2 regions of the uncultured Spongiibacter sp. genome follow, and region 1 is predicted to be linked to the other one. Evidence: predicted binding sites of a transcription regulator. Region 1 holds the regulator's gene; the other holds the start of a gene.
What was found. Region 1 encodes FNR, which switches genes on or off when oxygen is low (the NO sensors DNR and NnrR bind a similar motif). Its sites were predicted from a motif close to TTGATNNNNATCAA; they were not measured.
Positions count from the first base shown of each region.

Region 1 (7,476 bases):
GATTGGGAGTGGGGCTTCCGGGTAAATACCTGGGGCTTGATTAACACCATTAACGCCTTTGTTCCCCGCTTGGTGGAGCAGGGCGAAGAGGCACACTTTGTGGTGACTGGCTCGGGGAATGGCGCGTTCTTAATGTTACCGGATACGCCGATCTACACCGCGACCAAGGCAGCGGCGCAGGCGATTACGGAAAACCTGCATTTTCAGTTGCAGGCCCAGCAATCGCCGGTGAAGGTCAATGCCCTGTTTCCCGGCCCACATGTGGTGAATACCGGCATCTTTAACTCTGAACGCAATCGTCCTGAGGATTTGCCCGTCGACCCGAATAAACCCGATTCTGGTATTCACTCGGTCGATGATATGAAGGCGATCATGGCGCAATACGATATGGAGTTGAAAACCACCGAGCCGGAAGAAGTTGCTGCGTTTGCGCTCAACGGGCTGCGCGAAGACAAGTTTTGGATTACCCCAATGTCGGAGAAGTCCCGGGCTGCCTTTATTGAGCGCACCCAGGGCATTCTCAATGGCGTAACGCCAACGCCGCCCAACGTACTGTAGGAGGCATTCGCTTGACGGACCGGCTTACGCTACCATTCGACGCTTTGACAGAGATGGGAGAATCATCGGTGCCAGCGAGTCAGCTTGGTCGGCGAGAGCGCAAAAAAAAGGCCGTGCGCGAGACCATTCGTAAAGAGACATTGCGCTTGATCGGCCGCCATGGGGTAGACGGGCTGACCATCGATGCGATCTGTGATTGCGTGGATATCGCCAAGAAAACCTTTTACAACTACTACGCGACCAAACACGACTTAATGGTGGAGCTGTGTCAGGAGGAGTTGCTGCAACGCACCGATCAATTGATTGACGATGTGCTGGCCAGCGGTAAATCTTTTGAGCAACAGCTCGGTCACATCATTGAGGTGTTTATCAATCGCGAGCAGTTGGCGGGCGGTATCGAACGTGAGCTGATCGCCTATTCAGTCGGCGCAATGTCGGCGAATATTAGCCAGGGCGCGGGGCAGCTGGCCTTTATTAACAGTAGCTTCCTGCGTTTGTATGAGCACAATCGCCAGGCCTTAAAGCCGGAGCTGAGTCCGGCTTTCTGTGCGGAAATGACCGTGGGCATGTTCAATGCCATCACGCTGAACTGGGTGCACGATGAAAATTACGATTCAGAAACCCGTTATCGTCAATTACTCGCCTTTATAAAAAGCAGCATGCTTGCCTGAAAGCGCCGCTGTGCTGGCATCGGTAGACCGATGTCAGCACTTTTCTTTTCCCGCCTTACCAATCAGTAATCATTTCTCCGCTGCTCTCGCTTGACCGAAATAGGGAAACCGTATACTTTTTTTACATCACGGTTACCTTTTTGAGAGAAGGGTCAGGAGGGAGAATGAATAATAGATATAAGAAGCCCATCCCATGCGGCTGGTTTGCCATTGAGTACAGCAAAGAGCTCGCCCCTAAGGATGTGAAGCCGCTGAAGTATTTCGGCCGGGACCTGGTGCTGTTTCGCACGGAATCGGGTGAGGCAGTATTGCTAGACGCCCACTGCCCGCACTTGGGTGCCCACCTGGGGCACGGTGGTCAGGTAAAGGGGGAGAGCATCGCTTGTCCCTTCCACGCCTGGGAATTTAATGGCGAGGGCTTTTGTACCAAGGTGCCCTACGCGAAAAATATGCCGCCTAAAGTCGACGGCAAGCAGGCAATTGGCAACTACCCTGTGGTGGAGCTGAATCAAATGATTTGGGCCTGGTATCACCCCCAAGGGGTGGCGCCGCTGTGGGAAGTTGAGCGCCACGCCGAGCTGCACTCCGACGAGTGGACGGAGATGGATGTCTTCGATTGGCAGATTAACTCGATCATTCAGGAGACCGGTGAAAATGCCGTGGACATCGCGCATTTTGTGACCGTTCATGAGTCTCCGGAAATGCCGGATGGTCACGTCACCATCGACGGTTACAAACGCAGCACGCTGATGGACAGTCTACAGCACGCCATCGATGAAGAGGGTAATGTAGACCTGAGTGGCGAGAACTATGACCAGGGGCGCCTGGAAACCTATTCATTTGGCCCGGGACAAACCTACCAAAAATTCTCTCGCATGTTCGATATTGTCATGATGGGCACCATCACACCTATCGACGACCAGAACATTCACATGCGCTTTAACTTCTCTATGCCTAAACAGCAGAGTGGTGAGCACACCCTATACGCCAATGCCTTCCGCGACGAGATCGTTCGCCAAGTCGGTCAGGATATCCCTATCTGGGAAAACAAAGTGTATCTGGAGCACCCCACGCTGTGTGATGGCGACGGCCCGATCGCAAAATACCGTAAGTGGTTTGAGCAATTTTACGCGGCGTAGATCGCGGTGCTCAACCCGTCCCAAAACCATAATAACGAGGAATAACTACCATGACTGACTCCAACGCCCCTATGGGTAAGCCCGGCGATATTCTCAACTGGCCGATGCTAAAAATTCGCTATAAAACGGACGCTGAGGCGATAGCGAAACTTTTACCGCCCGGTATTGAGCCAGGTAAAGAACCGGGCGTGACCATTACCATTTATAACTTCCCGGTATTAAATGAGCCCGAGTATGGTTGCGTGGTGAATGTTGACGCTAACTACAATGGCATTGAAGGTGAGTACACTCTGGGTATTGCCATTGATCAGGAGGCGGCAATTTACGGTAGTCACGAGCGCTGGGGGCAGCCGAAGTATTACGGAGAGACCCAGTACTTCCGCTTGATGGACTATGTATCAGCAAAGGTGAGCCACCGCGGATATACCTTTCTGGAGTTTAAGGGGCAGGTGACCGGTGAGGGCGAGATTCCCCCGGAGCACGAAACGAATGAGTGGTGGATAAAGCACCTGCGCGGTGTGGATATGGAAAACCCCAGCTGGGACTTCCCACCTCACGTTGTGCGTGTTTACGCAAAATACGGCACGGCGCATATCGAGAAATTGCAGGGCCAGGTCACGCTAAATGACAGCCCTTGGGACCCTCTGGCCAGCAAACTGCCTATGCGAACGGAAGCAGAGACATGGCTGTGGACGCCGATTTTCCTCGACCGCCGCATCACGCTCGAAGGCCCGCTGGACCCCGAGGGCTTTATGCCCTTTGCCGACACCATCGGTGGCTCTCGCTGGCCCGGTGAAAATGGTGGCCCCAAACAGTCCTAGAATCACCCTCGCCGGGTATCACCGCCCGGCTTTTTTCCGCTTTTCTGTGAGCTTGTCGCGCCGATAAGCTGATCTCCCTCATTGCTGTTGATTCAGGTCAATGGGAATGGCGTTGCCGCATATTATGATGCCTTGGCTAGAATAATATGGAGCGGGCCATGCATCCCATTTTTTTGCAGTTGGAAACGGATCATCAGCGCATGCAGCGAATGCTGTATGACCTCAATCATCAGATTGAGAGCTACTTTGGCTTACATGATGCGCCGGCTGATGTCGACGCAATGATGCGTTGCCTGGATTACATCCAGATTTACCCCGAAGTATGGCACCACCCTGTTGAAGATATCATTTTCAGGCAGCTACTCACCAAGCCCGGAGTGAATCACTATGCCGTGGAAAATGTGTTGCGAGACCACGGCATGCTGGAGGCCCTTAGTGATCAGCTGTCGTTGATATTTTCTGAATTACGGCTGAGTGAAAAGCCCGTGCGGCCGGCAATTATTCGCTTAAGTAAGCATTATCACAGTCGTCAGATATCGCACATTCATGAAGAGCGAGGCATCTTTCAGATGGCTGGAGAGTTGTTTGGCGACGCTGATTGGCAGGCGATTGAGCGCGAGATAGATGCCGTCATCGGGCCGGTTGGTCAGCACGAGCGAGATGATTATCTATCGACATTTAAGCCTGAGCACGCGTCTTACTCTGGTGCATTCAAACAGTAGTATTGAAGGGAATATACATGCCGACTGCGATCGCAAGAGAATTTGATAACGCCACTGATATGGTGCGCCGCTATGCAGTACAGGGGCCGCGCTACACGTCGTACCCTACGGCACTGAACTTTAGCGAAGCGTTTACCGATCGCGATTATGTGCGCTTTCTTGACGATGCAAGAAATAGCCCATCGCCGCTGTCCTTATATGTGCACATTCCGTTTTGTCGAAGCCTCTGCTACTACTGTGCATGCAATAAAATTATTACCAAAGACCCGCGAGCAAGTCGTCGTTATCTGGACCACTTAAACAGAGAGCTACAGCTCCTGTCGCGGCATGTGGGTGTGTCCCGCCGTGTAAGTCAGCTTCACCTCGGGGGTGGAACACCCAATTACCTAGACAAAGCGGAAATGACCGAGCTCGTGCATCAACTTGCCAGTCACTTCAATCTCGATGACAGTGACGACCGGGAATTTTCCATCGAGTTGGATCCGCGTTGCGTCGATGAGGATTATTTGGCCTTGCTTAAAGGCTTGGGTTTTAACCGTGTCAGCTTTGGTGTGCAAGATACGAACCCCGATGTGCAGCAGGCCATTAATCGCGTACAGAGTGAAGATATGATCGCCGAGCTGGTGTCATTGGCGCGGCGTTTTAAATTTAGATCGGTGAGTGCAGATTTAATATACGGCCTGCCACTACAGACCGAGGAAAGTTTTAAAGCGACGCTGGACGCGTTAATTGCGATGTCGCCAGATAGAATTGCCATCTACCATTATGCCCATATGCCACAGCGTTTTAAATGGCAAAAGTCGATGGATAGATACCCAATGCCGGATAGCGAAGAGAAACTGAAAATTTTTGCTCTGGCGAGTCAGCGATTGCAAGCTGCGGGGTATTTGCATATTGGTATGGATCATTTTGTTAAGCCCAATGACGAGCTGGCCATTTATCAGCAGCAGGGTCGTCTGCAGCGAAATTTCCAGGGCTATTCGACCTGCCATTCACCCGATGTACTCGGAATGGGGGTGTCGGCGATAAGCTCTTTGGGACGCTGCTATGCGCAGAATGAGAAGGATCTCGAAGCCTACTACGCCGAGATTGAAGCCGGGCGATTGCCGGTGACTCGCGGGTTAGAGCTTTCAGCAGAAGATATGCTTCGTCGCTACGTTATTATGCAGTTGGCCTGTAACTTAAAGCTGGACTTTAAGGAGTTGCACGGTCGCTATCAGGTCAGCTTTAGAGAAAAGTTTGCTGACGTCCTGCCGTCGCTAGAAGAATCTCACAATTCAGGCGTGTTGTTACTCAGTGGTGAGGGGATAAAAATAACGGAAGCTGGGCGGGCGGTTTTGCGAAATGTTTGCATGTTATTTGATGAAAGTTTGTCTCTGCACCGCGGAGCGTATTCCAAAACCTTGTAGCGGTTTACAGGCTTTTGGCGCGCTATTTTATTGTGTAGTAACTTTATCGCGACTACGCCGAAAGTAGACTTGACCCACCCGGAGATAAGGCGTTCAATGGCGGCAGTAATCACCCCCCGACATGTGTAAGGAGACCACATGCGACGCGCGGAAGCCCCCAAAGCCTGCCCACACAACCCTGCTGTTAGCTGTAACAATTGTCGACTGAGTGGCATCTGCTTGCCGCTGGCTTTGGAAAGCGATGAAATTGTAAAGCTGGACAATATTGTGCAGCGCGGTCGCCCCCTGCCAAAGAGCCGTCATATTTTCAGAGAAGGTGATGCGTTTACGTCTGTATTTGCCGTGCGCTCTGGTGCTGTAAAAACATATAGCATTACCGATGCTGGAGAGGAGCAGGTCACCGGTTTTTATTTTCCGGGTGAAGTTGTTGGCTTGGATGGTATTGGTCAAAACCGCTACGCGAGTTCCGCTGTTTCATTAGAGGTGTCGGCGATTTGTGAAATTCCTTTTTCGCAGATCGAAGATCTCAGCGGCCAGTTGCCCAATCTTCAACGACACTTTTTTAAGCTGTTGAGTAGCGAGATCGTTGATGATCAGCGACACATTACCTTGCTCAGCAAAAATACGGCTGACGAGCGTGTTGCATCGCTGTTAGTGAGCATCTCTGCTCGCCAGGCGCGCCGTAAATTGTCGGCATCCGCTTTTAGATTGCCGATGTCGCGTGCGGATATTGCCAGCTTTCTGGGGCTCACCGTCGAGACCGTAAGCCGCGTTCTCAGCCGTTTTGCAAAACAAGACTTAATTCGAATCGACAATAAGGAAATTAGCGATCTCGATGTCGAAGGCCTTAAGGCAGCTGCAAACCTTCAGCCGTAATTGTGGCTGTCATTGTGCCGTAGTGGCACAGGCTTGACTCAGATCAACCGGATCCGTCCGTTGGGCGGTAAACTTTCAATAAATCTCCCCGGAAAGAGTGAGTAGGCCGTGAGTGCAATAATTAGCAATCCCCTAGGTTTTTTGTTCAGTCCCCGTAAGCAGTGGCGTATGGTTGCCGATGCCGGCGATGAGGGTTTGGCTGCCAAGCTGCTGTACCCCATCATTCTTGCCATCGGGCCATGCGTTGCGTGGTACTACGGTGCCAGCCAAGTGGGTTGGACGGTGGGCGATGGCGAGGTGGTGCGCCTGACGCAGGCGAGTGCTCTGCAGATTGTCATTGCCTTCTATTTTGCGATGTTGGGCTCGTTGGCGGTGATCGGTTATTTCGTTCACTGGATGTCCGAGACCTATGGCGCTTCCTCGTCGGTGCTCAAGGGCATCGTCTTATCTGGATACACGGCAACTCCGCTGTTCATTGCGGGGCTTTGCGGTTTCTTTCCTCTTTTCTGGTTTGATCTGACCCTGGGTATTCTGGCCTTGGGTTGGTCTGTATACCTGCTGTATTTAGGTATTCCGCTGGCGATGGGAATTCCTGAAGAGCGCGGCTTTTTGTACGCCTCGGCGGTAGTCGCAATCTGTATGGTGATATTTATGGCGCTAATGGGCGCGGTGGTTATTCTCTGGGATATGGGAATGACACCGGTGTTCACTGATTAGCGGCATAAATTAGTCGGTAGGAAGGTAAATTTTCTGCGGCATAGTGTCGCAGGCCTGTTTAGCTTTCTGTTGATCTGGGTCAGCATTGCGGCCCCCACCTGCTGGGACAATACCCACCTCCATCATGTCTGCCCGAACGGCGCTTGTTGCCGGTTCGCGCATAGTCCACCTGAGGTTCGTGAACTGTCATGACATCTTCGCAAGAACATCCAACTTACAACTACAAAGTGGTGCGGCAATTCACCATTATGACTGTGATATGGGGCATCGTCGGAATGACCGTCGGCGTTCTCATCGCAGCGCAATTGGTTTGGCCGCAACTCAACTTCGACACGCCCTGGCTCAGTTTTGGGCGATTGCGACCCCTGCATACTAACGCGGTTATATTTGCGTTTGGTGGCTGTGCGCTGATGGGGTCTTCGCTGTTTGTGGTGCAGCGCACCTGTCAAACGGCGCTACTGTCGGACCGCCTCGCGGCATTCGTCTTCTGGGGGTGGCAGCTGGTCATCTTGCTGGCAGCGATTACGCTTCCCATGGGGCTTACCTCCGCTAAGGAGTATGCC
Region 1 covers NZ_CAXGPO010000010.1:101,561-109,036, forward strand. Annotated here, with positions in the region: gene ABNS66_RS07165 (SDR family NAD(P)-dependent oxidoreductase) at 1-558, shown strand, start outside; gene ABNS66_RS07170 (TetR family transcriptional regulator) at 627-1,229, shown strand; gene ABNS66_RS07175 (Rieske 2Fe-2S domain-containing protein) at 1,394-2,368, shown strand; gene ABNS66_RS07180 (acetoacetate decarboxylase family protein) at 2,419-3,189, shown strand; gene ABNS66_RS07185 (hypothetical protein) at 3,348-3,911, shown strand; gene hemN (oxygen-independent coproporphyrinogen III oxidase) at 3,929-5,320, shown strand; gene fnr (fumarate/nitrate reduction transcriptional regulator Fnr) at 5,459-6,196, shown strand; gene ABNS66_RS07200 (Yip1 family protein) at 6,305-6,913, shown strand; partial or broken gene ABNS66_RS07205 (cbb3-type cytochrome c oxidase subunit I) at 7,102-7,476, shown strand, end outside.

Region 2 (7,476 bases), on a different contig from region 1:
TCTACTCGCACTGTGCAGTGCTGGCGACAACGAAATTGAGCGAATGGGCCAAGCCGATCGCGAGCTTGCCCTCGCCCTTGCGCAAGCGGTGAATCAGTTTCTGCGCTCCCAAAGCTTAAACGCTCAACAGATCGCCGCCATCGGCTCCCACGGCCAAACAATACGGCACCGCCCCACAAGCCCGCAAAGGCCTGTCGAGCAGGCATATACACTGCAGATTGGCGACCCAAACACAATTGCCGAGGAGACCGGCATAACCACCATTGCCGACTTCCGTCGCCGCGATATCGCCGCTGGCGGCCAAGGTGCACCGCTCGTCCCCGCCTTCCATGCGGCCGTCTTCTCCCGCGCGGGCAGCAATCGGGTGATCGCAAATATCGGCGGTATGGCCAACATCACTGTATTGCACAAGAACGGCAGCGTTAACGGCTATGATACCGGCCCTGGCAATGTCCTTATGGACAGCTGGATTCAACATCGCAGGAATAGCGAGTACGACCGCGATGGCGACTGGGCCCGAAGCGGAACCGTAGAGACCGGCTTACTCGAGAAGCTACTCGACAACCCCTATTATCGGCAAACCGGCCCCAAAAGCACCGGCCGAGAGCACTACAACCTTGCCACCCTGAAGGCGCTGCTAAATACACTCCCGCCAATACCCGACAACGACGTTCAGGCAACGCTGCTTGAAGCAACAGCGGTAACATTGAGCGATGCAATTAAAGCTGAAAACTTGGAGGGCGAGGTATCGCTATTTCTTTGTGGCGGAGGAGCATATAACGGCGCATTGCGGCAGCGGCTTGAAGAAAAACTATCAGAGATGGTCGTTGAAAAGACAGATGCTCTCGGCATTCCGGCCAACGCAGTAGAGTCTGCCGCATTTGCGTGGTTGGCCTATGCCGCGCTCAACGGCAAGCCCGGCAATGTGCCAAGCGTAACGGGCGCCAAAGGCGCCCGCATACTAGGGGCTATCTACCCCGGCTAAGTTAGCGTTTAAAATTTGTAACCCACGCTAATGGTGTAAACCATTGGATCCACATCGATATCTGCGGTGAACTTACTGCCACCGTCAGTGCGAATTTCGGCCTCAGTTTCCAGGTCGAGCCAACGCGCCGACGCATTCACCAACCAACGCTCGTTCACGTGGTAGTCAGCACCCACTTGCAAGGCAATACCGAATGAGTCTTCAAGGTCGATACTGCCCTTGTCTACCGCGCTTTCGAATTCAGACGTCAGGTCCTCGTCAAACAGCACTGTATAGTTCAAACCCACACCCGCGTAGGGTTGAAAGCCGTTCACCGATGCAAAGTGATAAACCATGCTCAAGGTGGGTGGCAAATGTTTGAAGGTAGCGATATCAACACCGGCTAACGCACCGCGACCTGTCGCCGTATGTTCGAACGGTGTTGCCGCTAACAACTCGACCCCCCAGTTCGCATCCAGCATATACTCGGCGGTAATACCCAGCTGCGTGTCGCTGTCCAGGCCCACTTTCGCGGCCATTGGGCTTCCATTCGCAACGATATTATCGCTACTTTCCCGCGGGTCAGTCGTGGTAACACCACCACGCACCACCCAATCACCAGCTTCGAAACTGTGTGCGGCAATTGGCGCTACCAAGCTACCGAGAAGAAGGGGAACCCATGCTTTCATCTGTTTCATATCGTCATCCTCATGAGGAGTTATCTTCGTTCTGGGTTCCATTAGAACGAATTTTCTGAGGGCGACTCTTGATCTAGATTAAGCCTTACTAAAAATAAGGGAATTTAGCGATTGCATAAAAAAATACTGACTGGCGCCAGTATCTTAAATGCGCGTCAGCGCAGATTTACTCAGACGAGAGTTAAATAGAAAAGGACGAACCACAACCACAGGTGGTACTGGCATTTGGGTTGCTAACAACAAAACGCGAGCCTTCCAAGCCTTCGGTATAGTCCAGCTCAGCACCTTCAATATACTGATAACTAAGCGGGTCGACCAGGACGACAACACCCTCTTTCTCAACCAGCGTATCGTCTTCCTCTGCCAACTCGTCGAAGGTAAAACCGTATTGAAAACCAGAGCACCCACCACCGGTGACAAACACCCGAAGCTTGAGGTCATCATTCGCCTCTTCTTCCATCAGGTGCTTAACCTTCGCCACAGCACGCTCCGTTAACTGCAAAACTGACGGCGTATACTCTTCTACTACTGACATACCTTACCTCACTGCTTTTACCCAAAGGGCAGGACACAATTATCCTCTTATCCGAGTAAAACAGTCAAGAATACCAAACACTAGGGCAACAGCGCGACATCATCCAGGCCCGCTGACTCATCCAAGCCGAACATCAGGTTCATATTTTGAATGGCCTGACCCGAAGCACCTTTTACGAGGTTGTCGATCACTGACAGTACCACCAGCGTGTTGCGGTTTTGCGGGCGATGCAGCGCAATACGGCAGGTGTTTACGCCGCGCACTGTCCTTGTTTGCGGCAGACTTCCCAGCGGCATTACGTCGACAAAGGGCGCATCGGCGTAGCGCTTTTCAAACATAAATTGCAGCTCGTCCAAACCCACGGCGGGGTCCAACAGCTCTGAGTACAAGGTAGCGTGGATACCGCGCACTTGTGGCAACAAATGCGGTGTGAAGGTCAACTGCACGGGCTTGCCCGAGGCTACCGATAATTCTTGCTCAATCTCGGGCAAGTGGCGATGCCCCGCCACACCATAGGCTTTAAAGCTGCCATCTAACTCAGCAAACAAGGTATCCACCTTCGCCTGCCGGCCAGCGCCACTCACGCCTGACGCCGCACTGGCAATAAGCCGTTGATCGTCAATTAGCTGCTGTTCAAGCAACGGCAAAAACCCTAACTCCACTGCCGTGGGGTAACAGCCTGGACAAGCGATTAAGCGAGCATCTTTAATCGCAGCACTGTTACTCTCTGGCAGCCCGTATACGGCCTCAGAGAGCAATTCTGGGCAGGCATGCTCTTCGTTATACCATTGCGACCACAACGCAGCATCGCGGATACGGAAGTCGGCCGACAGGTCAATTACCCGAGTACCTGCGGCAAGCAATTCCGGCACCAACTGCATAGCAACGTTGTGGGGGGTCGCGAAGAACACAACGTCGCAGGAAGACAGTGCTGCCACATCGGGCACCGAAAAGGCAAGGTCGCAAACGCCGCGCAAACTCGGAAAGAGCTGATCAACCGGCACGCCGTCTTCGGCCCTTGAGGTAATCATTGCCACTTCAGCATTGGGGTGGGCGGCAATAAGGCGCAGCAGCTCCGCACCGGTATACCCCGTTCCACCAACAATCCCAACCTTTAACACGGGCCTATCTCCTATTCACTTATCTGTCGTCGATGAAGTATTGCTAGCGACCTCATCATCTTGCTTGCTTTTGAGCAAATGCTCCCAACTGCGAACTAAATCCTGTGCGAGCACGTGGTATACCGGCTGCGGCATTACCAGCTTTGAAACGACCGTTGCCGCTAATGCACTCACCATTAAGGCCGGTAGTATATCGTGATTATTCCCCGTTAACTCTAAAACAATCACGAAGGCGGTGATTGGCCGCTGCACCACACCAGCAAAATAGCTCGCCATGCCAACGAGTATCAATGCTGTCGCCTGCACATTGGGGAAGAGGCTCGTCATCGATGCACCCAACTCCGCCCCCGCCGCTAAACTGGGCGAAAATATCCCGCCGGGGATACCACTGAAATAGGTAAGCATCGTCGCCAGAATCCGGCCAAACGCCGTCCACCAGCTGCCCTCCGCTTGCTGAGCCAGCAGCGCTTTTGCCTCCACGTAGCCACTACCCATGGTCGCGCCGCCGGATACCAAGCCCATCAGCGCCAACACCACGCCAATCACCATTGCCACCCGCATTGGTCGCGCTCGCACCAAAGGCGCCACCGCACGACTTCCTTCGACCAAAAAGAAACTGAACAGACCACCGAGTAATCCGCAGACGACACTGGCAGCAATAATGAAGGGGTAGTCTTCAAACGGCATGGCGGTGACATCTGGCACGCCGAAGTAACTGTAATGACCAGCAAACATGAGCACGACAACACCCGAGAGGATGATTGCCATAATCAACGTCCCGGTCGTGCGCGCCTCCATCGACTGCTGCAGCTCTTCGATGGCAAAAACGATACCGGCCAACGGTGCATTAAATGCAGCAGACACTCCAGCGGCACCCCCGGCCACAATCAGGCTGCTTTCAATTTGTTTTTGCTTCAACTTTGCCCAATGGCCAAATTGATACATTAGCGCGGCGCCAACATGTACGCTGGGACCCTCACGCCCCACTGTTGCCCCCAACAGCAACGCGGCACAGGTTAGCAGTACTTTTAATATCGCGACCGGCAGCGATAGGAAGGGGCCTCGAAGCCAGTGATAACTCTGTTTGTGCACCAACAGCACCTGCGGTATCCCACTGCCTCGCGACGCCTTGGCCAAACGGTTCATCAACCACACAATCGCCATCAGGCCGAGTGGCGTTATCACCAGAAACGCATACGGATACTGCGAGTGCGCGTGCTCAAAAAGAGAAAAACTCTCCTCAGAGAGCCAGGCGAACCCCTGTATCACCAACCCCACAGTTAAGGCGCCAAGCCAAAACACCGCACGCATTTTCCAATCTTCCAGCGTACCGAGCTGACGCCGAGTGTGACGACGGTTCAATATCCACCACAAACGCAAGCGACGACGAGCGCGAGCAATGATGCTGTATTCCATGCCAATAAAGCCTGCGGGTAATTGCGAGAAGTGAGATAGCAGCCTAGCCAGACTGCCCAATAAGCGCGCAACTATTGTATGCTAAAGCCACCTACCGCCCAACTGCTGAGTAACATAAGCGAGCCCCACCCCCATGCTCTGGTTTAAAGCCCTGCATATTATTGCCGTTGTTTGCTGGTTTGCCGGCATATTTTACCTCCCCCGCCTGTTTGTTTATCACGCCATGGCTGAAGACGCCGCCACCCAGCGTCATCTCTCGACCATGGAGCAAAAGCTCTACCGCTTCGTTAGCCCGTTTGCGATGTTGACCGTCATCTTTGGCATCGCCATGATGGCGTACAACCCCAATTACTACCTGCACGCTGGCTGGCTGTGGCTTAAGCTGGCCTTTGTCGCCTTCTTAATCGTTTACCACCTATACTGCGGCAAACTCGTAAAACGCTTTGCGAATAACGAGAACCAACGTGGCCACGTGTTTTACCGCTGGTTCAACGAAGCGCCCGTTATTGCGCTGTTCGCTATTGTATTTCTTGTTGTACTCAAACCCTTTTAAAACCCGTATACCCAGTGAAGCCGACGACAAGATGTCGCGCTTCCCTAGGAAAAATCGCCCCAAGTCGGGATAATACCCGGCGCTTATCTGCCCAATATTGAGGTTCTCGCATCTACCATGAGTCGTTCAGAGCAGCTATTCCAGCAAGCCCGTCAACACATCCCCGGCGGTGTAAACAGCCCAGTCAGAGCCTTCAAAGCCGTTGGCGGCACCCCGCGTTTTATTGAGCGCGCAGAAGGAGCCTATGTCTTTGATGTCGATGGCAAACGCTATATCGACTACGTTCTCTCGTGGGGGCCTATGCTGCTCGGTCACGCCAACCCCTCAGTGATTACTGCGGTAACAGAACAAATTCAAAAGGGCCTCAGCTTCGGCGCGCCCACCGAAATAGAAACACGACTGGCAGATCGTCTTTGCGACATCGTTCCCGGCATGGACATGGTGCGCATGGTGAACTCTGGCACCGAGGCAACGATGAGCGCGATACGCCTGGCGCGAGGTGCCACGGGGCGAGATAAAATTATCAAATTCGAAGGCTGCTACCACGGTCATTCCGACTCCCTGCTAATCAAAGCCGGCTCTGGAGCACTGACCTTTGGCGTACCCAGCTCACCAGGGGTACCGGCCGCACTCGCCGAGCATACCGTCACCCTCAGTTACAACGATGTTGAGGGCGTACAAAAGGCGTTTGCTGAGTTTGGCGACCAGGTTGCCTGTGTGATCGTTGAGCCCGTCGCGGGCAACATGAACTGCGTTCCCCCGCTGCCCGGCTTCTTAGAGTGCCTGCGCGAGTGTTGCGACGCCCACCAAAGCCTGCTGATTATCGATGAAGTAATGACCGGCTTCCGCCTTGGCCTGCAAGGCGCTCAAGGCTATTACGGCGTAACAGCAGACATCACCTGCCTGGGCAAAGTGATCGGCGGCGGCATGCCGGTGGCTGCCTTCGGCGGTCGACGCGACATTATGGAGCAGCTGGCACCCAGCGGCCCCGTCTATCAAGCGGGAACCCTGTCCGGCAACCCCGCAGCCATGGCCGCCGGTCTGGCGATGATTGACGCCATTTCTCAGCCGGACTTCTACAACATACCCTTCGCTCGCACTGACATGCTTATTAATGGCTTACATGCACGCGCTGAAGCGGCTGGCATTCCCCTGAGCAGCAACCATGTTGGCACCATGTTCGGTGTGTTCTTCACCGAAGAGAAACGCATCAGCAACTACCAGCAGGTCATGGCCTGTGACACCGACCGCTTTAACCGCTTCTTCCACGGCATGCTGGAGGGCGGCGTATACCTCGCCCCAGCGTCCTATGAAGCAGGCTTTATGTCGGCGGCCCACACTGAGGCCGATATTCAGGAAACGCTGGATGTTGCTGAGCGCGTGTTCGCCAACCTTCGCTGATCCCACATTACAAGGATGCAAATCATGACGACCTCCCTGCAACGCGGTGCTTTTCCTGCCACGCGGATGCGTCGCTTACGCGCAGCTGATTTCAGTCGCCGCTTGGCGCGCGAAAGCTCACTCACGCCGGACGACCTGATATACCCGATGTTCGTCCACGAGGGTGAGAATCGGCGCGAGGCCGTGGCGTCCATGCCCGGAGTCGAGCGGTTGAGCATCGACCTGCTTGCCAAAGAAGCGAAAGCCCTGGTCGAGCTAGGCATACCGGCGATTGCCCTGTTCCCTGTTGTCGGCGACGGCGGCAAATCTCTTCACGCCGAAGAAGCTTACAACCCCGACGGTTTGGCGCAGCGAGCGATCAGAGCCGTCAAAGATGCCGCGCCCGAACTGGGCGTGATTACCGATGTCGCCCTCGACCCTTACACCACGCACGGCCAAGACGGCATCATTGATAAGCACGGCTATGTACTCAACGACATCACCACCGAAGTACTGTGTAAGCAGGCTCTCGCACAAGCGGATGCTGGCGCCGACGTCGTGGCCCCCTCTGACATGATGGACGGCCGTATCGGCGCCATCCGCCAGAACCTCGAAGCCGCGGGGCACATCAATACCTGCATACTCAGCTACGCCGCCAAATATGCATCGAGTTACTACGGCCCGTTCCGCGACGCCGTCGGCTCAGCGGGCAACCTGGGTAGCGGCAACAAGTACAGCTATCAAATGGACCCCGCCAACAGCAACGAAGCACTTCATGAATGCGCTCTCGACCTTGCCGAGGGTGCCGA
Region 2 covers NZ_CAXGPO010000005.1:134,114-141,589, reverse strand. Annotated here, with positions in the region: gene ABNS66_RS04560 (anhydro-N-acetylmuramic acid kinase) at 1-985, shown strand, start outside; gene ABNS66_RS04555 (OmpW family outer membrane protein) at 994-1,662, opposite strand; gene erpA (iron-sulfur cluster insertion protein ErpA) at 1,844-2,197, opposite strand; gene argC (N-acetyl-gamma-glutamyl-phosphate reductase) at 2,278-3,318, opposite strand; gene ABNS66_RS04540 (chloride channel protein) at 3,334-4,734, opposite strand; gene hemJ (protoporphyrinogen oxidase HemJ) at 4,868-5,287, shown strand; gene hemL (glutamate-1-semialdehyde 2,1-aminomutase) at 5,405-6,688, shown strand; gene hemB (porphobilinogen synthase) at 6,713-7,476, shown strand, end outside.
Region 2: a site for FNR is predicted at 1,731-1,744, ahead of ABNS66_RS04555 (OmpW family outer membrane protein). Genes of this name have one in related genera too.